DNA from 3 places in the Pseudoxanthomonas sp. YR558 genome. Region 3 is predicted to be linked to each of the others. Evidence: predicted binding sites of a transcription regulator. Region 3 holds the regulator's gene; each other region holds the start of a gene.
What was found. The regulator HrcA, encoded in region 3, represses chaperone genes, less so after heat shock. The targets are predictions, from matches to a motif close to TTNGCACTCNNNNNNNNNGAGTGCNAA.

Region 1 (10,468 bases), 1.5 Mb from region 3:
CGCCGGCGGCCAGGCGCTGGTGTTCAAGAATCGACGCGGCTACGCACCCGTACTGCTCTGCCACGACTGTGGCTGGAGCGCGCACTGCAAGCGCTGCGATGCGTCCATGACCGTGCATGGCGCCGGCAAACGGCTGCAGTGCCATCACTGTGGCGCGCGCCAGCCCGCGCCGCTGGCGTGCCCGGATTGCGGTGGCCTCGCATTGCAGCCGCAGGGCATCGGCACCGAACGGCTCGAGGAACTGCTCACCGAGACCTTCCAGGACGTGCCGGTGCTGCGGGTGGACCGCAGCACCACGCAGAAGCGCGACGGCTTGGCGCAGCAGTTGGCGAAGCTGGGCGAGGCCCCGGGCATCCTGGTCGGCACGCAGATCCTCGCCAAGGGCCACGATCTTCCGCACCTCACCCGGGTGGCCGTGGTGGGCGTGGACGAAGGGCTGTTCTCCACCGACTTCCGCGCGACCGAAAAACTCGCGCAACAGCTCATCCAGGTCGCCGGACGCGCGGGACGCGCCGGCAAGCGCGGCGACGTCTGGCTGCAGACGCACCATCCTGACCATCCGTTGCTGGATACGCTCATCAACGGCGGTTACCACGCCTTCGCCGACGCCGAACTCGAGCAACGCCGCATGGCGGGCTTCCCGCCGTTCGCGCACCTCGCGCTGCTGCGCGCCGAAGCCCAGCACGTGGATGCGGCGCAGCAGTTCCTGCAGGCGGCCAAGCAGGCACTGCGCGCACAGGACGCCACGCTCGAACTGCACGGCCCGCTGCCTGCGCCGATGCCGCGGCGCGCGGGTCTGCATCGCGTGCAGCTGCTGCTCTCCTCGCCCGAACGCCGCACGCTGCATCGCACGCTCGACCTCGCCCTTCCGCAGATCCACGCGCTGCCCGAAGCGCGCCGCACGCGCTGGTCGCTCGACGTGGATCCCATGGACCTCTACTGATGACGCCCACGCCACCCGATGCGATGACGCCCGCCCGCCGCTTGCGCAGCATCTTCAGCGGCTCGGTCGGCAATCTGGTGGAGTGGTACGACTGGTATGTCTACGCCGCGTTCTCGCTGTACTTCGCCGACGTGTTCTTTCCCGGCGGCGACCGCACCAGCCAGCTACTGAAGACCGCCGTGATCTTCGCGGTGGGTTTCCTGATGCGGCCACTGGGCGGTTGGCTGCTTGGCCGCTACGCCGACCGCCACGGCCGCAAGCGCGCGTTGATGCTGTCGGTGGTGATGATGTGCGCGGGCTCCCTCATCATCGCCTGCACGCCGGGCTATGCGAGCATCGGCGTCGCTGCGCCGGTCTTGCTGGTACTGGCGCGCCTGCTGCAAGGGCTCAGTGTCGGCGGTGAGTACGGCGCGTCGGCCACCTACCTGAGCGAAATGGCTACCCGCGAGCACCGCGGTTTCTGGTCGAGCTTCCAGTACGTCACCCTGGTAATGGGCCACCTGGTCGCACTCGGCGTGCTGATCGCGCTGCAGCGCGTCTTCCTCACCGACGAGCAACTGCGCGACTGGGGCTGGCGCATTCCGTTCGCGATCGGCGCCGTGGCGGCGCTTGTCGCGTTGTGGTTGCGCCGGAACATGGTGGAAACCGAATCGTTCGCCCGCAGCGAATCCGACGCGAGCGCTACGCACCAGCAGTCGCAAGGCACGCTGCGGGCGTTGATGCAGCATCCGCGCGCGGTGCTGGCCGTGGTCGGCCTGACGATGGGCGGCACGCTGGCGTTCTATACGTACACGACCTACGTGCACAAATTCCTCGTCAACAGCGCCGGCATGGCGGCGGAGACGGCCAGCCTGATCAACGCGTCCACGCTGTTCTTCTACATGCTGCTGCAACCGGTCGTCGGCGCGCTGTCGGACCGCATCGGCCGGCGCCGCATCCTGATCGCCTTCGGTGTGCTGGGCACGCTGTTCACCGTGCCGATCCTCAGCCAGCTGCAGAACGTGCAGAGCGCCAGCCACGCGTTCTGGCTGGTGATGGCGGCGCTGGTGATCCTGAGCGGCTATACCGCGATCAATGCGGTGGTGAAGGCGGAAATGTTCCCGGTCGAGATCCGCGCACTGGGCGTAGGCCTGCCGTATGCGCTCGCCGTGGCGGCCTTCGGCGGCACTGCCGACATGGTCGCGCTGTGGTTCAAGAAGGCCGGCATGGAAACCGGCTTCTACTGGTACGTCACTGCCTGCATCGCGTGCTCGCTGCTGGTGTACCTGTGGATGCCCGACACCCGGCGCACCTCGCTGATCGACCGCGACGCGCACTGACGGCATGCGACAATCGCCTGCGGTGACAGGAGAACAGGGCATGCAGGCAGCACTTCCCCACGTCGTCATCGTCGGCGGCGGCTTCGGTGGCCTCTGGGCCACGCGCGCGTTGGCCGGAGCGCCCGTCCGCATCACCCTGATCGATCGGCACAACCATCATCTTTTCCAGCCGCTGCTGTACCAGGTGGCGACTGCGGGCCTGTCCGCACCCGACATCGCCGCGCCGCTGCGGCACATCCTGCGCAAGCAGCAGAACGTCGAAGTACGGTTGGCCGATGTCGCGTCGATCGCGCCCCAGGACAAGCAGGTGGTGTTCGCCGATGGCAGCGCCCTCGCCTTCGATTACCTGCTCGTGGCCACCGGCGCGACGCATGCCTACTTCGGTCACGACGAATGGGCCGCGCACGCACCGGGCTTGAAGACGCTCGACGACGCGCTCCAACTGCGCCGCCACCTGCTGCTCGCCTTCGAACGTGCAGAGGCGGAAAGCGATCCGCAGAAACGCGCGGCCTGGCTCAGCTTCGCCATCGTCGGCGGCGGCCCGACTGGCGTCGAGCTCGCGGGCACGCTGGCCGAGATCGCGCGGCACACACTGAAGAACGAGTTCCGCCATATCGATCCCTCGCAGGCACGCGTGCGCCTGGTGGAAGCCGGGCCACGCGTGTTGGCATCGTTTCCCGAGGCCTTGTCGGAGCAGGCGCGCCGGCAGCTCGAAAGGCTCGGCGTTGAAGTGGCGACCGGAACGCCGGTGAGCCACATCGACGACGACGGTTACCGGCTCGGCGATACCTTCGTTCCCGCGAAGACGGTCGTATGGGCCGCCGGTGTCGCTGCATCGCCGTTGGCGCGCTCGCTCGGCGTGCCGCTGGACCGTGCCGGACGCGTGGCGGTGGAGCCCGACCTGAGCGTACCCGGCCACCCGGACATCTTCGTGGCCGGCGACCTGGCCTCCCTCAGCACCGACGGTCGTCCGGTGCCGGGTGTCGCGCCCGCCGCGAAACAGATGGGCGGGCACGTGGCGAAGGTGCTGCGCGCACGACTGGCGGGACGTCCGTCACCGGGCGCCTTCCGCTACCGCGACTTCGGCAACCTCGCCACCATCGGACGCATGGCCGCGGTCGTCGACTTCGGCCGGCTGAAGTTCTCCGGCTTGCTCGCCTGGTGGTTCTGGCTTACCGCGCACGTGTTCTTCCTGATCGGCTTCCGCAACCGGCTCGTCGTGCTGCTGAACTGGTTCTGGGCGTACTGGAGCTACCAGCGCGGCGCGCGGATCATCCTCGGTAAAGACGAAGATCAGACCGGATCGACGCGGCAGGCATAGCAGCCGCGACGCGCGTTGTGAACGTGCAGGTAGGCGACGCCCGGCAGATCGAGCAGCCGTTTCAGGTGGGGAAGTGCATCGGTGCCTTCGACCACCTCGGCATCGCGCATCACGCCCTCTTCGTCGTAAGCGCGCAGCGACAGCAGGCGCCGCGGAAACGTAGGCGGCAACGCGTCGCGGAACTCCACCGATGACGCCTTCAGGGCCGCTTCGCTGACGAAGATCGGACCGCTGGCGCGATACGGCCCGGCGACATCATGGTGGAGATAGGGAAGCAGCAACAGGGCGTCTCCCCGGCGCGCATCCTGCAGCGTGACGCGACACGGGAAGCCATGGTCGGCATCCGCGACGACGCGGCGGATGTTGCGCGCCGCCAGCGCGGCATCGTCGAGCGCGAACAGCGGCAGGAAAGGGGCGGGGGACAGGCCCCGGATCACGAACGACATGGCGTCACTCCTGTGGAAGTGACGCCATGTTGGTGTCGCACGGGCGATCCGGCTATCCGGATCTTGCGCGGTTTACTCGTCGCCCAGGGGGTACCGCTTCCCGTTCGCCATCACCAGTTCACCCTCACCGATGCGCTCGCTGTCCGCGTCCACGGTGATGAATTCGGCCTCCAGCCGGCCGGCACCCTTGCTGCCTTTCAGATCGAAGATGTAGCGCTCGCCTTCCGCCGCCCACGACGCTTCACGATCGAAGGCCGCTTCACGGATATCGCCGATGTGGCGCTTCACCACGGGATGCGCCTGCATGGCGGCGTTGGCCTGCAGGACGAAGATTCCGTCCTGTTGCGCGAAAGTCTCGGGAATGTCGCCACGCCCGGTGTCCGCGCGGGACGATGCCTGCTCGCTCGCTGTCGGCGGCTCGCCTTCGAACGCGAATTCGCGCCCGTCCGCCAAGGTCAGCACGCCCTTGCCGAGACGTTCGGTGTCCGCATCCACGGTGATGAACTCGGCCAGCAAGCGGCCGCGTCCCTTGTCGCCGGCGAGCGCGAACACGAACTCATCCGCGCCTTCCGCTTCGCTGCTGGCCGTCAGGTCCAGTTCGAACGACGACAGCGTGCCGATGTGCTGTTGCACCAGCGGATAGCGTTGCGCCGCGGCACGCGCCTGGCGGGTGAAAATGTTGTCCTGCATGTCGCCGAACAGCGACGTGTCCGCCTCATCGTCCTCGGGCTCCTCCACACCACGCGGTTCGCCTTCGAACGGCAGGCGGCGACCGTCCTGCAAGGTCAGGACGCCTTTGCCCAGGCGCTCGGTGTCGGCGCTGACGGTGATGAAGTCGGCCTCCAACGTTCCGCGCCCCTTGCTGCCAACGAGGTCGAACACGAACGCGTTCATGCCGGCCGCCGCACCGGTAGCCACTTCGTTCATCGTGAACGTGTCGATCCGGCCGATGTGTTCCTGCACGAGCGGATACCGCTGCGCGGCCTCGCGCGCTTGCCGGGTGAAGATGTCCTTGCCTTCCGCGAGCGCCGCTTCATCGTCGTGCGCGTGGTCGTGTTCGGCCTCCGCGGCGAGCGCATCGGCGTTTCCGTCGATGTCGTGCGTGGTGCCATCCGCCATCACCAGCGTGCCGGGGCCCAGGACTTCCTCGGTCGGGCTGACGGTGATGAAGCGTGCAGTGACGCGCCCCTTGCCTCGGCTGCCCATCACGTCGAACACCAGGACGTCAGGGCCCGGTTCGTCCATGCTCGCAGGCTCGTCCAGCGACACCGTGCGGATCGCACCCAGGTGTTTGGCCACGATCGGGTCCACCTGCATCGCAGCGCGGGCCTGCGCGTCGTATTCCTCGCGATCGATCCCGAAGGTGATGCGGCCTTGCGCATCCGCCGCCTTCGCTCCATCAGCGCCTCGCGCCCATGCTTCGTTCGTCGCCATGGCGCAGGTGCCCACGACGAGCCAAGCCAGCCCCACGATCCAACGCCCCTGTTTCCCCCACCGCATGCCCTGCTCCTGTGATGTCGTCGTCCGGTACGGACTGCGGCGTAGTGGATCACACTTTCGGCAGCGGATGAATCCGCCAAAACGCAAAGAGGCTCCTTGCGGAGCCTCTCGTCTTTGGCCTGCGGTGCCTGTGTCAGGCGGCGAACAGGGCCTTCATCTTCTTCAGCGCATTGGCTTCGACCTGGCGCACGCGCTCTGCGGAAATGCCGTACTCGTCGGCAAGTTCCTGCAGCGTCACCTTGCTTTCGCCATCCAGCCAGCGACGCTTGATGATGTCGCGCGAGCGGTCGTCGAGATTCGCCAGACCCTCGCGCAGCAGCTCGAGCTGGTTGTCTTCGCTGTCGGCGCGCTCGTAGGCCTGCGACGGATCCTCATCGCGTGCGACCAGGTAGCTGGCCGGCGACGGCGGCGCGTGATCGTCGTCTTCGTCGGACGGCGCATCGAAGCCGATGTCGCGCCCCGACAAACGCGACTCCATCTCAAGCACTTCGCGCTCGGACACATTGAGGTCCTTGGCGATCGCGCTGACTTCTTCCGCGTTCATCCAGCCCAGGCGGGTCTTGGACTTGCGCAGGTTGAAGAACAGCTTGCGCTGCGCCTTGGTCGTGGCGACCTTCACGATGCGCCAGTTCTTCAGGATGAACTCGTGCATCTCGGCACGGATCCAGTGCACGGCGAAGCTCACCAGGCGGACGCCCATGTCGGGGTCGAAGCGCTTGACGGCCTTCATCAGGCCGATGTTGCCTTCCTGGATCAGGTCGCCGAGCGGCAGGCCGTAGCCGTTGTAGCCACGGGCGACATGCACGACGAAGCGCAGGTGCGAGTGCACCAGTTCGCGCGCGGCGTCGAGGTCTTCATCCTCGCGGTAGCGGTTGGCGAGCTCACGCTCGTTTTCCACCGACAGCACCGGGATCTGGTGCACGGCGCTGATGTAGGCGTCGAGCGAACCCAGGGCGCTGGGGATCGGCAGATTGTTGGGGACCAGGGCGGTGGTGGAGGTGATCTGGTTCATGGGCAAGGATGTTAGCAGTCGGGGGGTTCGACTGCTAACCACATGGGAAGTTCCCTTTGTCCCACCGGTGCAACAATCCCAGGGACCCGCGGGGCGCAGAAATTTCCATTGGCTTTCAAATAGTTGGCGAATTCGAACCTTGATGCCCGGAAGCAGCCTGGAGATGGAAGGCGTTCATTCAGCTTTTGCCGCCATCGCGACAACCACAGGGGGGTGCGCTGTCGCCTGCCTCGCGAGAACGGCAGCAGCGAGGCCGTCGCCGCCCAACTGCGATGGATGGAACCCGGGGCGGAGGTAGTCCCACAAGTGCCCGATCGTGCGACGGCCCATGTGGTGGTTCGATCCCAGATGGGCGGCAGCCTGGCGGAGAGTGGCCCTGCGCCAGAACGCGCCATCCTGGACCAGCAACGCCACCGCCAGGCCCGTCATCAGCACGTAGAACAACGCGGCCGTCGTCGCCGCACCCGCAAGCCGCACCGGATAGCTCGGAGAAATCGCCTGCAGCAGGTCGAAGGCGACCGCACGATGTTCGATCTCTTCCGCGAAATGCCACTCCATCAAGTCCTTCACTCGCGGATCTGCTCTTTCGAGCATGGCCTGCGACAGAAACTCGTAACCCAAGTACGCATTGATGTGTTCGACACAGCTGACCAGCGACGCGCGCAGCCATAGCGGCGCCCAGCGATCCATCGTCTTGAAGATGGCGCGGTCCACGATCCGCTCGAAGCCTCTGTAGGCATAGCCCTGCGCATCCAGATTGTCCCAATAGCGCTTGTGTGCGACGCCATGCTGGGCTTCCTGACGGATGAAGGCTTGGCACCGCTTGCGCAGGGATTCATCCGTGATGCGCGGCAGGCACGCATTCAACGTGCGGATGTAAAACGCTTCATTGGCCGGCACCAGCACCGTGTAGGCATTCAGCAGCGAGGACACCACTTCGTTTCCCGGCAACCAGTGCTTCGGGATGTCGTACGTAAACGCCTCAACGAAGCGGCGCGGCGTGATCGATTCGTCCATGGAAACAACTCCTGTTCCAGCGACAGGCGCGCCTTCTCTACGCGAGTGAACGCACGTACATCCTGCCGGATTTCGGCGGGCCGTCAGGGCGCCAATACTGGTCAGGGCTTCGCGCTGGGCTCCGCCACCGACTGCGCTTCGCGGAGCACCCTGAGCAGGTTCTCGCCCCATATCTTTCGGACATCATCTTCACCGTAGCCCGCGGCGAGCAAACGCGCCGTGACGAGCGGCAGCGCGCCCACATCCTCCATTCCCTCCACGCCACCGCCGCCATCCCAGTCCGCCCCCACACCGACGTGATCCACGCCCGCCACCTTGATGATGTGCAGCAGGTGCGACATGTAGTCGTCCAGCGTCGCGCGCCTCACCGGATAGCGCGCTTCGATCTCCCGGCGCTCGGCAAGATACACAGGCGCGGCTTCGACGGACAGCCTGCTCTCCGGCCCATACTTATCCGAGAGCGCATCGAGCGCGGCCTCGCGCTCGGGCACCTTGGGAATGCTGACCAGATAGCCACCGAACGCGTTCACGTGGATGACACCGCCCTTCTTGGCGAGGCGTCGGATCCGGTCGTCGTCGATGTTGCGAGGATGATCGAATACCGCGTCCGCGCTGGTATGCGACAACACGATCGGCGCACGGGACACCTCGAGCAACTGGTCGAACACTGCGTCGCTGGCGTGGGATGCGTCCAGGAGGATACCCAGGCGATTCGCCTCGGCCACCAGCGCTCTACCGGCGGGACTCAGGCCGCCCCACTCAGGCCCCTTCGCATCCGTGGACGAGTCGCCGAAATCGTTGTTCAACACATGCGTGATGCCGAGCATGCGCAGGCCGAGGCCGTGATAGACCTCCAGCAAACTCGGATCAGCGGCCAGCGGTGCGGCATTCTCCATACTGATGAATGACACGCGCTTGCCGGCCTTCGCGATGCGCAACGCATCGTCCGACGTCAATGCGAGCTCCATGGCATCAGGGTGGGAAGCGAGCATCTCGCGAATAGCCACCAGCCGCGCGAGACCGTGGTTACGCGCGGTGCGCTTGCCTGCTTCGTCTCTCGCACCCTGCGCGGTATAGATCACCCAAAAGCCGCCATCCAGCCCCCCTGACTTCATGCGCGGCAAGTCGACTTGCGACATATCGCCTTCATTCGCGTGATCGTCCGCGATGTTCCAGCCGGGCCGCCCGAGGTTGGCGGGCGTATCCAAGTGCGTATCTAGGACGAGGGCATCCTCGTGCACCTGGCGAGCGTGGGCCGACACCTGCTCCGCTGCGAAGGCGCTTTGCCCTAGTGCGAAGAGAAATGCGCCGACAACCCAAGACTGCTTCATGCACCGCCCCCTGACGTGAGATGAAAGTCGATTGTTGGCGAAAGCCGCGCAAGAAAAAACCCCCAGCTTTTCAGCTGGGGGTTTTGGGGTAAAGCCCCTGGCGATGACCTACTCTTGCATGGCTTAAGCCACACTACCATCGGCGCGGCTGCGTTTCACTTCCGTGTTCGGGATGGGAACGGGTGGGACCACAGCGCTAATTTCACCAGGGAGAGGGTTGGAGCGTCGCCATCCAAGGAACGGATTAAGGCGCCAATCTCTCATAGGGTCTTGTGACGTAGCGGGCATTGGATTTTCTCTGACGATATCGTCGAGTCCAAGGCCACTTGAGGTTATATGGTCAAGCCGCACGGATCATTAGTATCAGTTAGCTCAATGGGTTGCCCCACTTACACACCTGACCTATCAACCACCTAGTCTTGATGGTTCCTTTAGGGGGCTTGTGCCCCGGGAAGTCTCATCTTGAGGCGCGCTTCCCGCTTAGATGCTTTCAGCGGTTATCGCTTCCGAACATAGCTACCCGGCAATGCCACTGGCGTGACAACCGGAACACCAGAGGTTCGTCCACTCCGGTCCTCTCGTACTAGGAGCAGCCCCTCTCAAACTTCCAACGCCCATGGCAGATAGGGACCGAACTGTCTCACGACGTTCTGAACCCAGCTCGCGTACCACTTTAAATGGCGAACAGCCATACCCTTGGGACCGACTACAGCCCCAGGATGTGATGAGCCGACATCGAGGTGCCAAACACCGCCGTCGATATGAACTCTTGGGCGGTATCAGCCTGTTATCCCCGGAGTACCTTTTATCCGTTGAGCGATGGCCCTTCCATACAGAACCACCGGATCACTAAGTCCTACTTTCGTACCTGCTTGATCCGTCGATCTCGCAGTCAAGCACGCTTATGCCTTTGCACACAGTGCGCGATGTCCGACCGCGCTGAGCGTACCTTCGAGCTCCTCCGTTACTCTTTGGGAGGAGACCGCCCCAGTCAAACTACCCACCATACATGGTCCCCGATCCGGATTACGGACCTAGGTTAGAACGTCAAGCACATCAGGGTGGTATTTCAAGGTTGGCTCCACCGAAGCTAGCGCCTCGGTTTCATAGCCTCCCACCTATCCTACACAGACGAACTCAACGTTCAATGTAAAGCTATAGTAAAGGTTCACGGGGTCTTTCCGTCTTGCCACGGGAACGCTGCATCTTCACAGCGATTTCAATTTCACTGAGTCTCGGGTGGAGACAGCGCCGCTGTCGTTACGCCATTCGTGCAGGTCGGAACTTACCCGACAAGGAATTTCGCTACCTTAGGACCGTTATAGTTACGGCCGCCGTTTACTGGGGCTTCGATCAAGAGCTTCGCCTTGCGGCTGACCCCATCAATTAACCTTCCAGCACCGGGCAGGCGTCACACCCTATACGTCCACTTTCGTGTTTGCAGAGTGCTGTGTTTTTGATAAACAGTCGCAGCGGCCTGGTTTCTGCGACCCCCCTCAGCTATAGCCCGCATGGGCCACCAAAGGGGGTGCACCTTCTCCCGAAGTTACGGTGCCATGTTGCCTAGTTCCTTCACCCG
Region 2 (10,468 bases), on a different contig from region 3:
GCTGGCGCTCCTCAACGAAGCCCTCGCCATACAACGCGGCGTGGATCCGCACGGGCTCGCGGCCGCCCTCACCTATCACCGCCGCGCCATCGTGCGCAGTGAAATGGACGAGCACCAGGCCGCCATCGCCGACCACCTGGCCGCCATCACGATCCAGCAGGCGCGCTTGCCGCCGCGCGACCCCCGCCTGGTCCGCAGCTACGGCGCGTTGGGCACCGCGTACACCCGCGCGCACCAGCCGGACCAGGCCGTTCGTTGGCAACGGCATGCGCTGGCGTTGACGCGCGCGGCGTACGGCACCGACCATCCCGAAACCTCGCGACGCCTCAGCAACTACGGTATCGCGTTGATGTCGGCCGGGCAGATGGCAGAAGCCGAGCCGCCGCTCCTTGAAGCGGTCAGCATCGCGCGCCGCATCTACCGCGGCCCGAATGCGGACGTGGCACCGCGCGTGCACAATCTTGGTGGCGTTTACCTGGCGCTCGGTCGCCTCGATCAAGCCGAGCCGCTGCTGCGAGAAGCCATCGCCATCGAGCATGCGATCGGTCGCGAGCGCGCGCCCGGCATCGGATTCTCGCTGGCGAAGCTGTCCCGCATCCAGGAGCTGCGTGGCGACCTCGCCGGTGCGCGCGCCCTGGCCGATGAGGCGCGCGCCCAACTGGACAAGGTGCTGCCACCGACGCACGAGCAACGCTTCGATGCCGAACTCCGCGTCCTCCGCCTGCAATTGGTCGCCGGCCTCGATCGCGACCTGTGGGAACAGGCGATCGACCTGCAGCGGCGCGCCGATGCGCAACACGAGCCCTATCTGTCGGCGAACGCCCTGTACGTGCGCGCCCTGGCGCACGCGCGACAAGGCGAGGATGCGCGCGCCATCTCGATGATCCGGCAGGCACTGCAGATCAGCGCGCGTCCGCGCGCCTTCCCGCACGACCTGATCGCGTGGTACGCCACGCTGGCGCACCTGTACGAGCGCGCCGGCGATCCTGCGGCCGCGGCGCGCGTGCGTCGCGAAGGCCTCGCCTTCGCCGACCGCATGGCGATCCCGAAGACGCATCCTGCGCGCCGCGCATTGGTAGCGCCCGCAACCGTCACGATGGCCAACGCCCCCTGAACCATCCCGTATCGGCGCGTGTCAGTGAGCGTCATCAGAAAGCGCTTGTTTCTGTGGACCCCCACGCAGAGACCGGACTTCCATGTTGCTTTCCCGCCACGCCGACCCGCTGACCGACGCCCCCCCTGCATCCGATACCGTCGCGCGCGGCGGCGATACCGAACCCAAGCGCACGACGCCCGTGCGCCCGTGGACGCGCGCACTGCAGCGCCTCACCGGCCTGCTGACGCCACGCCACGCCGCTCGCAAGGGATTGCTGCAGCTGGACGATGAGACCGCCCTTGCCGGTTGCCCCCGACACGTCGAAGGCTGCGCGGAACACCGGGAAACGCTGGCGTTGCGCGGTCGACGCGTGCAGATCGTGTGCTGGGGCGACCCGCGTCGGCAGCCCTACGTGCTGTTGCCGCCGCTGGACGCGACGGGCCGCGACGCGATGGCCGCCTGGGTACGCACGTTGACGGCGCAGGGGTATGCCGTCGTCGCCTTCGCCCGCGAGGCCCGCACGATGTCCTCGCAAACGTCCACTTTGCTGGAGACAACCGGCGACATGCTCGAAGTCGGTCGTCGCTACGGCGAGGCCGCCGCGGTCATGGGCCATTCGCTGGGCGCCATGTCGGTGGTGCTCGCACTGCACCAGGGCCTGCGTGCGAAGCGGGCGATCCTGGTCTCCGCGCAAGCCGATCCGCGCGCCGCGCTGCAACGCTTCGTCGATCGTTCCGGCATGGGGCCGCGCGTGGGCGCGCGCATGCTGGCACTGCTCGAATCCCGCATCGGCCAAGGACTGGATGCGTTGCAGGCGCATCGCATCGCGCCGGCCATCGGCATCCCGGTGCTGGTCGTCCACGATCTGCTGGACGACGAAGTCCCGTGGGACGAAGGCGAACGCTTCGCGCGCCATCTCACCGCGGCACGTCTGCTGACCACGCTGGATCTCGGTCACCACGGCGTACTGAACGACCCCACCGTGCTGCGCGACTGCCTGCGCTTCCTGAAGGGCGAAGCCATCGGCGACAAGGTCGTGTCCTCGCCGAACCTCCCCTACGGCTTCACCTGACATGCGGCCAGCGTGCCGGCATGACGACAGGGCGCCCGCCTGCATCGTGCAATTCCGTCATGCGCGACGGTGTGCCGGCGACGAGGCCGGCGATGCCACGGTGGGCCTCTGCCTCCGGGGTGCCCGCGGGATGCACGCACCTCCCAGGCGCGGCGGATGCACGCTCGTCATTGCCCTGCGCGGTACCATGGACGTCGAAACGAAGGACGGCGTCTTCCGGCTTGCAGGCCGTCGGTTCCTGGCGCTGCCCGGTGACGCGCCGCAGCGCCTTCTCGCCGGTCCCGGCGCGGATTGGGTACTCGTGCATGCGCCCGTCCACTGGACGCTGCTGTTGACGGATCCCGCAGAGCGCCGCGGCCTCGCGGCGCCTCTGCTGCTGCCCGTCGCCCTGCCGATGGACCGCCCGATGCTGCAGCGACTCTCGACGCTGCTGCAGTGCGCGCCGCACCCGTGCGATCGCGAAGCAGGACGCGAACTCGCCGGCCTGGTACTGGCAGCGCGCCGCGCGCAGGCACGCGCCGCGGACTGGGTAGAGCGCGCCTATGGTCGTAGCGAGCGGCACCGGCGCGCGGTCGTCGCACGCCTGCTGACCGCACGCAACCGCATCCTCAACGCGCCGTTCGATGCGCACGACCTCCGCGCACTCGCCGAGGCCGCACGCTATTCGCCCTCTCACTTCCTGCGCTCGTTCCGTGATGTGTTCGGAATGACGCCTCACGACCTGCTGACCCAGACACGCTTGCTGCGCGCCTGTGCGCTGATCCAGGACGGTCGGCTGGCCATCTGCGAGATCGCCGCCAGCGTGGGCTACGAGAGCCGACATGCGTTCTCGCGTTCCTTCAAGCGCGCCACCGGCCTTACCGCGACGCGCTTCCGCACGGCCGGCGGCGTACGCTGAGCCTTCGAAACACGAAATCACGATAGAGGTCCCTGCCCATCACGATGACGGGCATCGCTGCGCGCGCGCATGGCGGGACACTGACCCCACAAGCACGCATCGCAACCCGACTGCGCACCGGGCGTCTCTCTCCCCGGTGCGTTCTTTTTTTTTGGATAGAAGAAGGCCGCGCCCTCACGGACGCGGCCGGATCGACGGCGGCGGACGGCGTCAGAACTTCTGCTGGTACTTCAGGTAAACGAACCGTCCGATGTCGTAACCGCCATAGTACGAATAGCCCGAGTTCGGTTGCGAATACATCGGCGGTCCGTAGCGTTCGAACACATTGTTGGCGCCGAACGAGATCGTTGCGTTCCAAGGTGCCTGATAGCGGACCTGCACGTCATGGAATGTCGTCGAGGGACGCTCGTGCAGCCGGAGGATCCTGCCTCCGGTCCACGGGGCGCTGTAGGTGGGCAGGCTGCAGATATCGTCGAGCGCGCAGCGCTCCTTGAGCCCGGAGTAGTACCGCATGCCCCACGACACGCCCCAGCTTCCATGCTCCCACCCGAGGTTGAGGTTGGAACGCACGCGGAAGTTGGCGCCCGTGCCGATCGACAATCCGTTCAACTGCTGCGGCGGGTTGTCCTCGAGCGCGTCGGTCTTCAGTTCCAGCTTGCTGATGTACGTGCTCAGCCAGCTCGCGCTGAAGGTGCCCCACGGCGTGGCCCGACGATAGTTGACGTCGAAGTCGAAGCCCTCGGTCTCCACATGACCCACGTTGATCGGCGTGGTGACGAACGACAGGATCTGTCCGGTGGCCGCGTCGCGCTCGAAGCGCGAACCCGTCGATGCATTGCAGCGCGCCTCGATCCCCCGCAGGTAGCAGTCGTCCAGCACCTGGGTTTCGGTGTCGGCCACGATGGTGTTCTCGATGCGGATCGTCCACCAGTCCAGCGACAGGTTCAGCCCCGGCGCGAACGACGGGCTGAACACCACACCCAGCGTCATCGATTCGGACGTCTCCGGCGTCAGGTCAGGATTCGATCCCGATACGAACGGGATCGGCGTCTGCGTGCCGGGCCCGTTGGCGATGCCGTCGGCGTCGTTGGCGGGCTGGCGGAAGTCCGATGGAACGTCCTGCAGGCAGCGTGCATTGCCGCGCGCGGCGCCGAACGAGGTATCGCAGGGATCGGTGTAGAACGAGAACGTCTGCGAGGCACCGCCGTACAGGTTGCTGACATCCGGTGCGCGGAACCCCTCGGCCCACGTGCTGCGGACGAGCAGCGAATCCACCGGCTTCCACTTCAAGCCCAGCTTGCTGTTGGTGGTGTCGCCGAAGGTGTCGTAGTCCGAGTAGCGTGTCGCCGCGCTGAGCGTCAGTTCCTGTGCGAGAGGGAGATCGGCGAGCAGCGGCACCTGCACTTCGGCATACACCTCGTCGAGGCTGTAACCGCCCGACGTGGGCCCCGCGGCGAGATCGGTGGAACCACCCGATTGCGCCAGCGCATCGGGCGAGAACTCCCCGTATTCCTTGCGGTGTTCGATGCCCAGCGCAATGGCCAGGTCGCCGCCTGGCAGCGTTGCCAGGGTGCCGGTGATGTTGGCGAAGTAGTCCTGCGTCTTCGTCATCGAGATGGCCTGCCCGACCGGGAAGATGAACTGCTTGACGGCCGGGTCCGTCGCCGAGCCATCGCCTGGGTCGCCGTAGCCGAACGGAAGCAGGGGATTCCATGGCGTGCATTCCCCCTGGCTGGTGCCCAGCGGGATCGGATTGTCCGGCGTCCCGCACTGGACCACGCCCTGGCTGTTGAGGAACGACGGGCCCACCGCCATCCGCACGGCGGCCAGGTTGAGATTGCCGGTGCCCACCTGCACGCCCTTGTTCTGGTTGTAGAGATAGCCCACATCCCAATCCCAACTGCGGCCGGCGAGGTCGAAGTAGCCCGACAGCGCGCCGCTGAAGCGATAGGTGGTCAGCGAAAGCCGGTTCTCGCGCGGTACCTCCCAACCACGGCGGGTGAAGTGCACCGCGGTGGGATCCGCATCGCCACTCTGGTTGCCGACGGGGTTGTAGTAGCTGTCGATCGACATGGGCGTGTCGAACGCCTGCGACGAGTACGGATAGCCCGCATTGCGCGAGAACGAAGCACGGTCGGTATAGAGCATGTCGCCGGTGAAGCGGATCCGCTCGCTGAGCTGATGATCCAGGTTGACGAACACCGACTTCCGTTCGATGCCAGCCAGCAGTGTCGACTGCTGGACCGGCAAGGAGAAGTCGATGTCGTTGTTCAGCGCTCGGTAGCTGTCCAGGTCGCGTGGATCGAGTCCGGGCGTCTCGCGTCGCAGGGTGAAGCTGCCGCGGTCCGGCACGATCAACCTGCCGTACTGGGTAGTGCCGCTTTCGCCTCCAGGACGCGGCGCCCTGCCCTCACCCAGCGGGTAGCGGCTCGCCGAGAACCAGCGGTCGATCGCCCACACCGGATCCTCTTCCGTGTATTCCGCGCCGACGGTGACCGAACCGCGATCCGTGCCGAAGCCAGCGACCAGGTCCAGCACCGTGCGCTGGCCATCGCCCTGGGAGTACTGCCCGCCGTAGACACTGGCCTGCATGCCGTCCACGTTGCGCCGGGTGATCAGATTGACGACACCGGCGATCGCATCGGAGCCGTACAGCGTGGAGGCGCCGTCTTTCAGCACTTCGATGCGTTCGATCATCGCGGCCGGGATCTGCGAGATGTCCTGGAAGCCGCCGGTGGTGATGCCCAGTCGTTTTCCGTTGACCAACACCAGGGTGCGATTGGGGCCGAGGTTACGCAGATCGATGTAGGCGCCACCCACCGCTTCGCCCGCCGCGAGCGGCGTGGTGCGGCTCACGGCTGGACTGCCGGCGCTGGTGATGTTCTGCAGGATGTCGGCGACGGAGTTGAAGCCTTGCTTCTGGATCTCTTCGCGCGAGATCACCAGCACCGGCGCGGCGGTTTCCACATCCACCTGGCGGATGCGCGAACCGGTGACCTGGATGCGGTCCAGTGTGGTGGGTGCCGCGCTCGAAGGCGTCGGCGCGTCCTGTGCGTGCGCCGCGGTCGCGGTGGCCGCGCACGCGATCAGGGCGACGCGGATCGCATCGCGCAATGCATGTCGTTTCATCTGAATCCCTCTCCTCGATGGCTGTCGTTCGCGTGGTAGTCGGTGAAAACATCGTTAAGCACCGAAGTTCGTACGCTACGGAGCGGGTCCGGCGGAAAGGTGTCCCGCGCACGGCTTTGCAGGAACGCTTGTTGCGGTATCGCGAGGCGGATATCGCGAAAAACAAAAGGCCCCGCATCGCTGCGGGGCCCTTCTTGGAACGGTGACGCGGGAAGCGGGACTTAGAAGTCCATGCCGCCCATGCCGCCCATGCCACCGCCGGCCGGCATCGCCGGCTCGTCCTTCTTCGGAGCCTCGGCCACCATCGCTTCGGTGGTGATCATCAGGCCCGCGATCGAAGCGGCATTCTGCAGCGCGGAGCGCGTGACCTTGGTCGGGTCCAGGATGCCGAACTCGATCATGTCGCCGAACTCGCCATTGGCGGCGTTGTAGCCGAAGTTGCCCGATCCGTCCTTCACGCGGTTCACGATCACCGACGGCTCTTCACCGGCGTTGGTCACGATTTCGCGCAGCGGGGCTTCCATCGCGCGCAGGGCGATCTGGATGCCGTGGTTCTGGTCTTCGTTGGCGCCCTTCAGGGTGCCGATGGTCTGCAGCGCGCGGATCAGCGCCACGCCGCCGCCCGGGACCACGCCTTCTTCCACCGCCGCACGCGTGGCGTGCAGGGCGTCTTCGACGCGGGCCTTCTTTTCCTTCATCTCGATCTCGGTCGAAGCACCGACCTTGATCACGGCCACGCCGCCGGCCAGCTTGGCCACGCGTTCCTGCAGCTTCTCGCGGTCGTAGTCCGAAGAAGTCTCTTCGATCTGCGCCTTGATCTGCTTGATGCGCGACTGGATGCGCTCGGCATCGCCGGCGCCGTCGATGATGGTGGTGTTCTCCTTCGAGATCACGACCTTCTTCGCACGACCCAGGTCGTTGATGGTGGCCTTCTCGAGCTGCAGGCCGACTTCTTCGGAGATCACCGTGCCGTTGGTCAGCGTGGCGATGTCTTCCAGGATGGCCTTGCGACGGTCACCGAAGCCCGGCGCCTTGACGGCGGCGACCTTGACGATGCCGCGGATGGTGTTGACCACGAGGGTGGCCAGCGCTTCGCCTTCCACTTCCTCGGCCACGATCAGCAGCGGCTTACCGGCCTTGGCGACGCCTTCCAGCACCGGCAGCAGTTCGCGGACGTTGGAGACCTTCTTGTCGTGGATCAGGATGAAGGGGTCGTCGAATTCGACCTGCTGCGACTGCTGGTTGTTGATGAAGTATGGCGACAGGTAGCCGCGGTCGAACTGCATGCCCTCGACGACGTCGAGTTCGTTCTCCAGGCCCGAGCCTTCTTCAACGGTGATCACGCCTTCCTTGCCGACCTTCTTCATGGCCTCGGCGATGATGTCGCCGATGTTGCTGTCGGAGTTGGCCGAGATCGTGCCGACCTGGGCGATCGCCTTGTCGTCGGCGGTCGGCTTGGAGAGCTTCTTCAGCTCTTCGACGGCGGCCTTCACGGCCTGGTCGATGCCGCGCTTCAGATCCATCGGGTTCATGCCGGCGGCGACGGCCTTGGAGCCTTCGCGGATGAACGCCTGCGCCAACACGGTGGCGGTGGTGGTGCCGTCACCGGCGTTGTCGGAGGTCTTGGACGCGACTTCCTTCACCATCTGCGCGCCCATGTTCTCGAACTTGTCGGCCAGTTCGATTTCCTTGGCGACGGAGACGCCGTCCTTGGTGATCGTCGGGGCGCCGAAGCTCTTCTCGAGCACGACGTTGCGGCCCTTCGGGCCGAGGGTGGCCTTGACGGCATTGGCGAGGATGTTCACGCCGCGCACCATGCGCGTACGGGCGTCTTCACCGAAACGGATATCTTTGGCTGCCATGTGCAACTCCAGGAATATTGAGAGTGGTTCGTGCGGCGGGCGCGGGGCCCGCCATCAAGAGGATTGCGGTGACGTGGGCGGCGGCGCGGAGCCGCCGCGCGCGATCAGCCGAGGATCGCGAGGACGTCGTCTTCCTTGATGATCTTGTACTCGACGCCTTCGGACTTGTACGCCGAACCGGAGTACTGGCCGTAGATCACCTTGTCGCCGACCTTGACCTTCGGGGCGCGGACGGCACCGGTGGCCTCGATGAACTTGCCTTCGCCGACGGCAACGACTTCACCCTTGGTGGGCTTTTCCTTCGCGGCGTCGGGAATGATGATGCCGCCGAGCGAGGTTTCTTCGGCTTCGATCGGCTTGACCACCAGGCGGTCGTACAGCGGCTTGATATTGCTCATGTCAATCCTCTTAAGTGATTGATTGGACTGGGAAAGGGGTAGCGATGTTAGCACTCGCCTCAAGGGACTGCCAACGCCGCGGGTACAAAAACCCGGCCAAGCCGGGATGCAGGGGATATTGGGGGTGCCGCAGGGCTTTCAAGGGCGGGTGCGCATCTTTGTCGCAGGGGCCCGCCCGGGCGGGTCTGCAATAATCGGCGGCCCATGCCTGTCTTCCTGATCCTGTCGACCTGCCCGGACGCCGACACCGCCCAGCGGCTGGCGCGGACCCTGGTGGAGGAGCGCCTGGCGGCCTGCGTCAGCCTGCTGCCCGGCCTGCTGTCGACGTACCGATGGCAGGGCCAGGTAGAGCAGGCTGCCGAGGTCCAGCTGCTGGCCAAGACCCCGGCCGACCGGCGCGACGCCCTGATGGCCCGGCTGGCGGAACTCCACCCGTATGAACTGCCGGAAATCCTGGCGGTCGAAACCGCCGCCTGCCTGCCCGCCTATCTGGACTGGGTGACCGCGGAAACCCGCACCGACGCCCGACCCGAGTGACCCGATGACGCCGATCCGCACCCTGCTCGCCTTCCTGCTGCTGTTCCTGGTCTCGCTGCTGGCGCCCGCCGCCTCGGCCGCGATCACCCAGGACGACCTGCTGCCGGTGGACGACGCCTTCGTGCTGACCGCCACCGCGCCGGCGCGCGATCGGATCGAGATCCGCTGGAAGATCACCGACGGCTATTACCTGTACCGCCACCGCACCGGGGTGGACGCCGATACCGGTTTCGCCGCGCAGCCGCTGCAACTGCCCAAGGGCAAGGCGTACCGCGACGAATTCTTCGGCGATGTCGAAACCTATCGCGGCGAACTGGTCGCCACGCTGCCGGGCCGACCTGCAGCCGGCACCGACAGCGTCAGCCTGAAGATCAAATACCAGGGCTGCGCCGATGCCGGCATCTGCTATCCGCCGCAGACGCGCACGCTGAAGGTCGCGCTGCCGCCCGCCGAGGACGAGGCATTCGTGCCGCTAGGTACCGGCGCGACCGGTGGCAGCCTGCTGGGCCCGAAGCCGCAGACCGGCACGGATGCCCTGCCGATGCCGGCCGAACAGGCGTTCGCCTTCGAAGCCATCGCTTTCGACGGCAACCAGCTGCTGCTGCGTTTCACCCCCGCGCGCGGCTATTACGTGTATCGCGACCGCACCTCGATGGCACTGGAAGGCGCCTCGGGTGTCTCGCTGCAAGCCCCGCACTGGCCGAAGGGCGTGGCGCACCACGACGAGCATTTCGGCGACGTCACCGTGTACTTCGACCAGGCCGAAGTGCCGGTGCCGCTGAAGCGAGATCGCGCCAACGCACTCAACGCGACGTTGCGGGTGACGTTCCAGGGCTGCCAGACCGACGGCATCTGCTATCCGCCGATGACACGCCGCGTGAAGCTCGCCATCCCCGCCGGCACGGTGACGCCCGCCGACGCGGTAGTGAGCGAAGCGCCGGCCGTCGTGGCACCCGTGGCCACGCCTGCCGATACGCCGGCAGAGACGACGACCGAGGAAGCTCCCACAACAACCACGAATGTCGAGCGGACGCGTCCGCCCAAGAACGTGGTTGCGAATACCAAGGGCTACGGCTCCATCTCGCTGTTGACCGCCTTCGCGTTTGCGCTGCTGGGCGGCCTGGTGCTCAACCTGATGCCGTGCGTGTTGCCGATCCTCTCGTTGAAGGCGCTATCGCTGGCCGAGAGCGGCCGCGGCGGCAACGATGCTCGCCATCGTGCGCTCTGGTACACCGCCGGCGTGCTGGTCAGCTTCATCGCGGTCGGCGCGATTGCGATCGCGCTGCGCTACGCGGGTCAGGCGCTGGGCTGGGGTTTCCAGCTGCAGCAACCGTGGGTGGTCGGCGTGCTCGCCTACATCATGTTCGCCGTGGGCCTGAGCTTGTCAGGCGTTTTCACTGTGGGTCATCGCCTTGCAGGCGCGGGGCACGGCCTCGCGACGCGCAGCGGCCCGGCCGGCGACTTCTTCACCGGCGT
Region 3 (10,468 bases):
AGGTGGGTCACGCACAGAACCTGCCGCTGCGCACCGAGCGCGCGCAGCTTCTGGCCCACGATCTCGGCGACGGCGCCGCCGATGCCGGTATCGACTTCGTCGAAGACCATCGTCGGCACCGCGTCCAGACCCAGCGCCGCGACTTCGATAGCGAGCGAGATGCGGGCCAGTTCGCCGCCTGAAGCGACCTTGCGCAGTGGGCGCGGCGGCTGGCCGGCGTTCGCCGATACCAGGAATTCGGTGCGCTCGGCGCCTGACGGGTCGGGCCGTTCGCCGTCGTGCGGTTCCAGCGCCACTTCGAAGCGCCCACCGCCCATGCCGAGTTCGGCGATCAGCGCGCTGGTGGTGTCGCCGAGCGCCTTGGCGGCGCGCTGCCGCGTCCGGCTGAGTGCATCAGCGGTGGTGCGCCACTGCGTGCGCGCGGCTTCGATCTCGTCGTTGAGCTTGAGCAGGCGTTCGCCGGCGCCACGCAGGGATTCCAGCTCCGCAGCCAGCCGATCGTGCTGCTCCTGCAGGCCGTCCAGTGGGACGCGATGCTTGCGCGCAAGATCGTGGACGCGCACCAGGCGGCGCTCGAGCTCGTCGAGCTGGCCGGGATCGACATCCAGGTCATCGCGCACCTGGCCGAGGAGCGCTAGGGCTTCTTCGATCTGGATCGTTGCGCTCTCCAGCAGGTTGTCGACACCCCGCAGCCGCGGTTCGTGTTCGACCTGGCGGGCCAGGTCCGCACGGGTGTGCTGCAACTGGCGCGAGAACGACGGGCCGTCGTCGCCCGACAGGCCGACCAGTGCGGCGTCGCACGCCGCGATCAGGCCGGCCGCATGCGCCTGGCGGCGATGGCCGGCGACCAGGGCTTCGAGTGCGACGGGCGCCAGGTCCTCGCGCTGGAGTTCGGCGAGCTGGTGCTCGAGATAGTTGATGCGGTCCGAGACGTCGCCCTGGCCCGACAGCTGCTCGCGTTCGCCCAACAGCGCATTCCAGTGACGCGCAGCATCGCGGACGGCGCGCGCCTCGGCCTGGTTGCCTGCATAGGCGTCGAGCAGTTCCAGCTGGCTGTGGCGGGCCAGCAACGCCTGGTGCTCGTGCTGGCCGTGGATTTCGACCAGGCGGCCGGCCAGGTCGGTCAACTGGGACAGGGTGACGCTGCGGCCGTTGATCCACGCGCGGGAGCCGCCATCGGCGCGGATGACCCGGCGCAATTGGCATTGGCCGTCGTCGTCCAACTCGTGGTCGGCCAGCCAGGCGAGGGCGGGCGAGCCGGCCACGGGCTGGAACTCGGCGGAAAGCTCGGCGCGTTCGGCGCCGTGGCGGACCACGCCGCTGTCGGCGCGCAACCCGGACAGGAAGCCCAGCGCGTCCACCAGCAGGGACTTGCCTGCGCCGGTTTCCCCCGAAATGACGGTCATGCCCTCGCCGAACTCGAGTTCGGCAGCGCGGACGACGGCGAAATCCTTGATCGCGAGATGGGTCAGCATGGCGATAGTGTAGGGCCGGGCGATGGCGGTTCGAAGGCGCGCGATGCTCGCCCTCCGGCGTCGCACCGGCCGAGACGGCAAGCAAGGTGCTTGCGGGCGCCTCCGCGTTGGCGCTATCTATGCGGCATGTCGTCGACGTCGCCCCCGCTGGACCCACGCGCCCGCCACCTATTGCGCACGCTGATTTCGCGCTACATCCGCGACGGTGAGCCAGTGGGGTCGCAGACGCTGGCCCGGCACGCGGGCCTGGAGGTCAGCCCGGCCACGATCCGTAACATCCTGGCCGAGCTTGAAGAAGTGGGGCTGCTGAGCTCGCCGCACACCTCCGCCGGCCGCATTCCTACCGCGCAGGGCTACCGGGTGTTCGTCGACAGTCTGGTGCAGGTGAAGTCGCTGGGCGAGGGCGAGGTGGCGCGATTGCGCTCCGAGTTGTCCAGTGGCGCCGGCACCCAGGCCTTGTTGGGCAATGCGTCCGAGCTGCTGTCGGCAATGACCCACTTCGTCGGCGTGGTCAGCGTGCCGCGGCGCGAACAGTTCGCCTTCCGCTATATCGACTTCGTGCCGCTGGATGGCAAGCGGGTGATGGCGATCCTGGTCTTCGCCGACAACGATGTGCAGAACCGGGTCATCGAAACGCGCAGATCCTATGAACGTTCCGAGCTGGAGCGCGTCTCCAATTATCTGAACACCCATTTCGCCGGCCGGCCGCTGGCGGACATCCGCTCCACCTTGCTGCGCGACCTGCGCAGCGCCCAGACCGAGATGGAAGGGCTGCTGGCCGAATCCATCGAGCTGGCCGAACAGGCGCTGACCCCCCCGAACGATGACGTCGTCCTGGCAGGGCAGACCCGCCTGATGGGCGTGCAGGAGCTGTCCGACCTGGAGCGTCTGCGCGACCTGTTCGAGGCGTTCGCGCGCAAGCGCGAGATCCTGCAACTGCTTGAGCGGACGATCCATGCGCCGGGCGTGCGCATCTTCATCGGTGAAGACACCGGCCTGGCCCCGCACGATGGCGTCTCGGTGGTGACTGCGCCCTACATGGCGGGTGGCCAGGTGCTGGGCGTGCTGGGGGTGATCGGGCCCACGCGGATGGCCTATGACCGGGTGATTCCCGTGGTCCAGGCTGCCGCCGATGTCCTCGGGGCAGCCTTGAATCCGGAAACGCCGGCCCCATAGGTTCCCGGTTGGGCGGCTGGACCTGCCGCCAGGGAACCGAAATGAACGAACCGCACGATCACGACACCACGCCGGGCGACGCGCCCGAGTCCCCCGATACCGACGCCGCTCTGCTGGCCGAGCTGGAAACGCTGCGCAACGAGCTCGACCAGTTGCGCGCCACCACGCTGCTGGAGCGCGCCGACCTGGAGAACCAGCGCAAGCGCGTCGCGCGCGATATCGAACAGGCCCGCAAGTTCGCCAACGAGCGTCTGCTGGGCGACCTGCTGCCCGTGTTCGACAGCCTTGACGCCGGCTTGGCTGCGGCTGGTGCCGAGCCGAATCCGCTCAAGGATGGCCTCGAACTGACCTTCAAGCAGTTGTTGAAGGTGGCCGGTGACAACGGCTTGGCCCTGCTGGACCCCACCGGCGAAGCCTTCAACCCCGAACACCACCAGGCCATCAGCCAGGCCGACGCGCCCGGCGCGGCGCCGGGCAGCGTGGTGCAGGTGTTCCAGAAGGGCTACGTGCTCAACGGCCGCCTGCTGCGCCCGGCCCTCGTGGTCGTGGCCAAGCACGACTGAACGGCCTCGCGACGGCGCTTGAACCGCGCCATCGCACCCCTATATCGGGACCATCCACCCGGCCGATCGCCGGGTCCAACATCAGCATTCGCTAGGGAGCGACATCCATCATGGGCAAGATCATCGGCATCGACCTGGGCACGACGAACTCGTGCGTGGCGATCATGGACGGCGGCAAGGCCCGCGTCATCGAAAACTCGGAAGGCGACCGCACCACGCCCTCCATCGTCGCCTACACCAAGGACGGCGAAGTCCTGGTCGGCGCCTCGGCCAAGCGCCAGGCCGTGACCAACCCGAAGAACACCTTCTACGCGGTGAAGCGCCTGATCGGCCGCAAGTTCACCGACGCCGAAGTGAAGAAGGACCTCGACCTGGTCCCGTACGACATCATCGCGCACGAGAACGGCGATGCGTGGGTGCAGACCAACGACGGCAAGAAGCTGTCGGCGCAGGAAATCTCCGCGCGCATCCTGGAAAAGATGAAGAAGACGGCCGAGGCCTTCCTGGGCGAAACCGTCACCGAAGCCGTCATCACCGTGCCGGCCTACTTCAACGACAGCCAGCGCCAGGCGACCAAGGACGCGGGCAAGATCGCCGGCCTGGACGTCAAGCGCATCATCAACGAGCCCACCGCGGCCGCACTGGCCTATGGCCTGGACAAGGGTGAAGGCGGCGCCGACCGCAAGATCGTCGTCTACGACCTGGGTGGCGGCACCTTCGACGTGTCGATCATCGAGATCGCCAATGTCGACGGCGAGAAGCAGTTCGAAGTGCTGGCGACCAACGGCGACACCTTCCTGGGTGGCGAAGACTTCGACAAGCGCGTCATCGATTACCTCGTCGAGGAGTTCCAGAAGGACCAGGGCATCGACCTGCGCAAGGATCCGCTGGCCCTGCAGCGCCTGAAGGACGCCGCCGAACGCGCCAAGATCGAGCTGTCCAGCTCGCAGCAGACCGAAGTGAACCTGCCGTACGTCACCGCCGACGCCTCGGGCCCGAAGCACCTCAACATCAAGCTGACCCGCGCCAAGCTGGAAGCGCTGGTCGAAGACCTGGTGAAGAAGACGATCGAGCCGTGCCGCATCGCGCTGAACGACGCCGGCCTGCGCGCCAGCGACATCGGCGAAGTCATCCTCGTCGGTGGCCAGACCCGCATGCCGAAGGTGCAGCAGGCGGTGGCAGAGTTCTTCGGCAAGGAACCGCGCAAGGACGTCAACCCCGATGAGGCCGTGGCGCTGGGCGCCGCGATCCAGGGTGGCGTGCTGGCCGGCGACGTCAAGGACGTGCTGCTGCTCGACGTGACCCCGCTGAGCCTGGGCATCGAGACGCTGGGTGGCGTGTTCACCAAGATCATCGAGAAGAACACCACCATCCCGACCAAGGCCTCGCAGACCTTCTCCACCGCCGAGGACAACCAGTCCGCGGTGACGGTGCACGTGCTGCAGGGCGAGCGCGAGCAGGCCCGCTTCAACAAGTCGCTGGCCAAGTTCGATCTGTCCGGGATCGATGCCGCGCCGCGCGGCATGCCGCAGGTGGAAGTGTCGTTCGACATCGACGCCAACGGCATCCTGCACGTGTCGGCCAAGGACAAGAAGACCAACAAGGAACAGAAGGTCGAGATCAAGGCCGGTTCGGGCCTGTCCGAGGACGAGATCGCGCGGATGGTGGCCGATGCCGAGGCGCACCGCGAGGAAGACAAGAAGTTCCAGGAGCTGGTCCAGGCGCGCAACCACGCCGACGGCCTGATCCACGCCACCCGCAGCGCCATCACCGAGCATGGCAGCAAGGTGCCGGGCGATGTGATCGGTCGCGTCGAGTCGGCGATCGCCGAGCTCGAGTCGGCGATGAAGGGCGACGAGAAGACCCAGATCGAAGCCAAGGCCAAGGCGCTCGAAGAAGCCGGCCAGTCGCTGTACGCGGCGGCCGCTTCCAGCGAGCAGCCGGGTGCCGGCGGCGCGGGTGGTCCCTCTGCGCCGGCCGACGACGTGGTCGATGCGGAGTTCACCGAGGTGAAGGACGACAAGAAGTAATCCCGGCCCACGGGATGCGGCGAACGGGAGACGTGGCCTGCCACGGCCTCCCGTTTTGCCATCCGGCGACCCTGCGAGACCAGCCAGACAGCACATGAGCAAGCGCGATTACTACGAAGTCCTGGGCGTGGCCCGCGACGCCAGCGACGAAGACCTGAAGAAGGCCTATCGCCGTTGCGCGATGAAGCACCATCCCGACCGCAATCCTGGCGATGCCGCGGCCGAAGCGGCGTTCAAGGAATGCAAGGAAGCCTACGAAGTGCTGTCGGACGGGGCCAAGCGCCGTACCTACGACGCCCACGGCCATGCCGCGTTCGAGCACGGCATGGGCGGCGCCGGCGGTCCCGGCGGCCCGGACATGGGTGACATCTTCGGCGATATCTTCGGCAACATCTTCGGCGGCGGTGGCGCGCGTGCCGCGCGGCGTGGCGCCGACGTCGGCTACGTGATGGAGCTCGACCTGGAGGAAGCGGTTGCGGGTGTCGAGAAGCGCATCGAGATCCCGTCGCTGGTCGCCTGCGAGCCCTGCAAAGGCTCGGGCTCGGCGGACGGCAAGGTCGAGACCTGCAGCACCTGCGGCGGTCGCGGTAACGTGCGCATGCAGCGCGGCATCTTCGCCATGCAACAGGCCTGTCCGGCCTGCGGCGGGCGTGGCCAGACCATCAAGAATCCCTGCACCGAGTGCCATGGCGCCGGTCGCGTCGAGGAAGAGAAGGTCCTGTCGGTCAAGATCCCGGCGGGCGTGGACAACGGCGACCGCATCCGCCTGACCGGCGAGGGCGAGGCGGGCCCGCCCGGCACACCCCCGGGCGATCTGTATGTGGAAGTGCGCGTGCGCGAGCACGACATCTTCCAGCGTGATGGCGACGACCTGCATTGCGAGGTGCCGATCCGCATCTCGCAGGCGGCGCTGGGCGACACCATCCGCGTGCCCACGCTGCACGGCGAGGCGGAGATCCGCGTGCCTGCCGAGACGCAGACGGGCAAACTGTTCCGCCTCCGCGGCAAGGGCGTGAAGTCGGTCCGCAGCCGCAGCGAAGGCGATCTCTACTGCCGCGTGGTGGTGGAAACCCCCGTCAACCTGACGACCGAACAGCGCGAGCTGCTGGAGAAATTCGAAGCCACGTTCGTCGGCGACGAAGCGCGCAAGCATTCGCCCAAATCCGCCACCTTCCTCGATGGCGTTAAGGGCTTCTGGGACCGCATGACGTCCTGAGCCCCCGCGACATCCCGCCGCCCGCGCCTGCGCGCGGCTTGTGGCATCCTGCGACGGCCCCGGCGACCCCGGGGCCGTTTTCATTCACGTCCACGAAGAAGGGAGATCGCGTGCGCATGAACATGGGGAAGAGGTGGGGATGGTTGGCACTGGTCGTCATGGCGCCCGCATGGGCGGCCGATGACCGGCCGTTGCAGGTGGAGCGCGAGTCGACGCGCTTCGTGCTCAATGCCGACGGCAGCTTCGTGCAGGAACAGGAAACCGCGATCAAGGTACTGAAGGACAGCGCCCTGGAGGCGGCCAAGGATGCGTCGGTCAGCTACAGCACCAGCATCCAGAAGGCCGAGGTAGTCGAGGCCTATACGTTGAAGCCCGACGGCCGCCGCGTCGATGTGCCGCGTGGCAACTACCAGGTCAGCAGCAGTTCGGGGCGGGAGGGCGATTCGCCGATCTACTCCGACCAGACGACACTCACCGTCGTGTTCCCGGAGCTCGCTGTCGGCGACACCACGGTGTTCACCTACCGGGTGACCGCAACGCAGCCGATGTTCCCGGGCCACTTCTCGGTGATCCGCAACTACAGCCCGGCGGCGTACTACGGCGACGTCAAGGTCACCATCGACGCGCCGGAGGCCATGCAGGCGACGTGGCGCAACTGGCAGATGACGCAGCCCGCCGTAGAAACCCGCGACGGCCGCCGGATCGTGCGCTGGCAATGGAGCAACCGCCAGCCGGTCGACCGCGAGAGCCTGCGCGATACGGTCTTCACCGCCGATCGCTATCCGGGCTACGCATTTTCCACCTTCGCCAGCTACGTCGACATCGCCGCAGCTTATGGTGGCCCGGCCAACGCCAAGGCCGCGCTGACCCCCCGGTTGCGCACGCTCGCCGCGGAGATCGTGGGCAAGAGCAAGGACCCGCGTGAGACCGCCAAGAAACTCTACGAATGGGTCTCCACGAAGATCACCTATGCAGGCAACTGCATCGGCCTGGGCGCGGTGGTCCCGCGCGACCTGGACGTGGTGCTCGACAACCGCATGGGCGATTGCAAAGACCATGCGACCCTGCTGCAGGCGTTGCTAAAAGCGCGCGGCATCGACAGCACCCAGGCGCTCATCAACGCCGGCGGTACATACACGTTGCCGGACATCCCGGTCGCGTCGGTCGTCAACCACGTGATCAACTACATCCCCAGCCTGGATCTTTACGTGGACTCCACCGCGGCGACGGTGCCCTTCGGCAGCCTGCCGGACGGTGCGGCAGGCAAGCCGGTGTTGCTGGTGGACGGGCATCGCGACGGCACCACCACGCCGGTGACGCAGGTGGGTTCGGAATCACAGAAGCTGCGCACGACCCTCCGGATCCAACCGGACGGTTCGATCAAGGGATCGCAGCGGGTCGAGTTGAGCGGACGCATGGCAGTGGCGGCGCGTGCGCAGTTCCGCAACGTCGGCGCCAGCGATGCCGACAAGCTGGTGCGCAATTACTTCCGCGGGAACGCGCTGAACGCGAGTGGCAAGGTGACGTACGACGACCCCGTGCCGATGCTGGAAACGTTCAACATGGATGCGGACTTTGAAGTCGACCGGATGCTTCCGACGAGCGGCGGCTTCCAGGTGCAGCCCTGGTTCCTCAGTTTCACGCCGGTCTCCATGCTGGTCGCCTCGCAACTCGGCGATCCGGACCAGCCGGCGGGCGAGAGCAGCTGTGGTGCCTACCATTCGGATGAGGAGTACACCTTCGAGTTTCCGGCATCGATGCGGATCGTCGCCGTACCGAAGGACGTCAGTGTGCGCGAAGGTACGCTCAGCTACGTCTCAACGTTCCGGCAGGAGGGCGCACGCCTGCATGTACGGCGCACGCTGGACGACCGCACGCCGGGCCCGGTGTGCTCGCCGGAGTACAACGACGGCTTCGCCCGGGTCATGCGCAAGATCATGCCCGACCTGCGCGCGCAGGTGGTCTACCTGACCGGGGAAGGAGCGGTGCAGCAGTGAGCATTGCCCGGTGCAACGCGTGACGCCCGCCCTCCATCCGCTGATCGGCATCGTCGGCAGCGCCGGTGCGTACGGGCAATGGTTGGCGCGGTTCTTCCGCACACGGATGGGTCTGGAGGTCATCGGCCATGATCCGGCCGATGCCTCAAGCGTGGACGAGGTGGAACTGGTCGCGCGCGCCGACGTACTTGTGTTCTGCGCGCCCATCCGCCACACGGCGGCCCTGATCGCGCGCTACGCCGATATCGCAGGCGGCACGGAATCGGGTCGGCTGTGGTTGGACGTGACCTCCATCAAGGCGGCGCCCATCGCCGCGATGCTCGCCTCGCGGGCCGAGGTCGTGGGCCTGCATCCGATGACCGCACCGCCGAAGGCACCAACCCTGAAAGGCAGGGTGATGGTGGTCAGCGAGGCACGGCTAGAGACCTGGCGACCCTGGGTCGCATCGTTGCTTGCCGCGCTGGAAGCCGAATGCGTGCAGGCAACGCCCGAACAGCATGACCGCGTGATGGCGCTGGTACAGGCGATGGTCCATGCCACCCATCTGGCGCAAGCCGGCGTACTGCGCAACGAAGCCGTGCACACCGGCGACCTGGCGGCGCTGATGCCGTTCCGCTCGGCGTCGTTCGAAATGGATGCCGCCATCATCGCCCGCATCCTGTCGCTCAACCCCGCGATCTACGAAGACATCCAGTTCGGCAACCCCTACGCGGGCGACGTGCTGGCGTCGCTGGGTCGGCAGATCGGGCGCATGGCCGAACTGGTGGGGGAGGGAAGCGATGCGGCACGCGCTGCGTTCCGCCGGGAATTCCTCTCCGACAACCACGACGCGATCGGCGCTGCGATGCTCGCGGAAAGCAACTACAGTTATGAGCGGATCGGGTACCTGCTGGCGGACCTCGCCGGGCGCGAAGCGCTCAGCGTGCACCTCCCGCAGGATCGGCCCGGCTCGCTGCGTGCGCTGCTGCACGTGTTCGAACAGCATGGCGTCAGTTTGTCGTCCATCCATTCTTCGCGCACGCCGGATGGCGAAGTGCATTTCCGTATCGGATTCGATGCGGACGTGGATGGCGAGGCATTGGCGCGTGCCGCGCGCGAGATCGATGCCAGTGGATTGGGCAGGGTATTGCCATGAATTCCAAGACCACCACGACGACATGCGTCATCGAAGACGTCCTCGTCGGCAGGGCCGTGCCATTCACGCGCGCCGGGAGCGTTAGCGCGATCGCCAAGGCGAGCGTGCGTGGGCCTCAACGTGTCACCACATTGGGGCTCGCCGCTGACGAGCAGGGGGACTTGCGCGTTCATGGCGGACCCGACAAAGCGATCCACCACTATCCCCACGATCACTACACGCCATGGCGCGAGGACGTCGGGCCCCATCCGTTGTTGGCAAAGGCAGGCGCATTCGGTGAGAACATCAGCACGACGGGCTTGACCGAAGCTGACGTATGCCTGGGGGATCGCTTCCGGTTGGGGTCGGCGCTGGTGGAAGTGTCGCAATCGCGCCAACCCTGCTGGAAATTGTCCGACCGTTTCGAGATTACGGACATGGCGCGCCGCGTGCAGGACACCGGGCGTACGGGGTGGTACTACCGCGTGATCGAGCCCGGGCAGGTACAGCAGGGCGATGCCATCGTGCTGGAAGCGCGCCCACATCCCGCGTGGCCGCTTTCCCGCTTCATCGACCTGCTGTACCAGCGTGCCATCGAGGTCGACGTGCTGCGTGAAGTGCTCGCGTTGCCCTTGGTGCCGTCGTGGCGGACGCTGTTCGAGCGGCGCCTGGAGCGCGGCGCCGTGGAGAACTGGCAGAAGCGGTTGATCGGTGTTCCACCTGTAGAGTGACCCCGCCTGACGGCTCGGTCGTTTCGTAAATGTGTTTACTCGACATCGCACCGCGGCTCGCTCTAGCATCACGGCCTCAATGCATCGGGGGATGCATCATGTTCATCATCCGCAGGGAGTGTCGGAGATGAGTCGCGATCGAAAAGTAACGTCCTTGTCGTCGGTA

Region 1: rpoH (RNA polymerase sigma factor RpoH) is a predicted target of HrcA. The motif match lies at 6,553-6,579, and genes of this name have one in related genera.
Region 2: BM365_RS12890 (co-chaperone GroES) is a predicted target of HrcA. The motif match lies at 8,503-8,529, and genes of this name have one in related genera.

Annotation. Positions count from the first base shown of each region.
Region 1 is NZ_FPCI01000001.1:1,936,733-1,947,200, forward strand. Features, by position in the region: gene BM365_RS09060 (primosomal protein N') at 1-943, shown strand, start outside; gene BM365_RS09065 (MFS transporter) at 943-2,262, shown strand; gene BM365_RS09070 (NAD(P)/FAD-dependent oxidoreductase) at 2,303-3,583, shown strand; gene BM365_RS09075 (DUF1203 domain-containing protein) at 3,556-4,029, opposite strand; gene BM365_RS09080 (hypothetical protein) at 4,102-5,529, opposite strand; gene rpoH (RNA polymerase sigma factor RpoH) at 5,663-6,541, opposite strand; gene BM365_RS09090 (metal-dependent hydrolase) at 6,716-7,558, opposite strand; gene BM365_RS09095 (dipeptidase) at 7,660-8,889, opposite strand; rRNA gene rrf (5S ribosomal RNA) at 8,985-9,099, opposite strand; rRNA gene BM365_RS09105 (23S ribosomal RNA) at 9,226-10,468, opposite strand, start outside.
Region 2 is NZ_FPCI01000002.1:291,025-301,492, reverse strand. Features, by position in the region: gene BM365_RS12915 (serine/threonine-protein kinase) at 1-1,114, shown strand, start outside; gene BM365_RS12910 (alpha/beta hydrolase) at 1,197-2,168, shown strand; gene BM365_RS12905 (helix-turn-helix transcriptional regulator) at 2,356-3,066, shown strand; gene BM365_RS12900 (TonB-dependent receptor) at 3,277-6,201, opposite strand; gene groL (chaperonin GroEL) at 6,417-8,057, opposite strand; gene BM365_RS12890 (co-chaperone GroES) at 8,162-8,455, opposite strand; gene cutA (divalent-cation tolerance protein CutA) at 8,660-8,992, shown strand; gene BM365_RS12880 (protein-disulfide reductase DsbD family protein) at 8,997-10,468, shown strand, end outside.
Region 3 is NZ_FPCI01000001.1:420,368-430,835, reverse strand. Features, by position in the region: gene recN (DNA repair protein RecN) at 1-1,475, opposite strand, end outside; gene hrcA (heat-inducible transcriptional repressor HrcA) at 1,602-2,651, shown strand; gene grpE (nucleotide exchange factor GrpE) at 2,693-3,214, shown strand; gene dnaK (molecular chaperone DnaK) at 3,325-5,244, shown strand; gene dnaJ (molecular chaperone DnaJ) at 5,339-6,460, shown strand; gene BM365_RS01890 (DUF3857 domain-containing transglutaminase family protein) at 6,577-8,457, shown strand; gene BM365_RS01885 (prephenate dehydrogenase) at 8,477-9,592, shown strand; gene BM365_RS01880 (MOSC domain-containing protein) at 9,589-10,302, shown strand; gene BM365_RS01875 (sensor domain-containing phosphodiesterase) at 10,457-10,468, shown strand, end outside.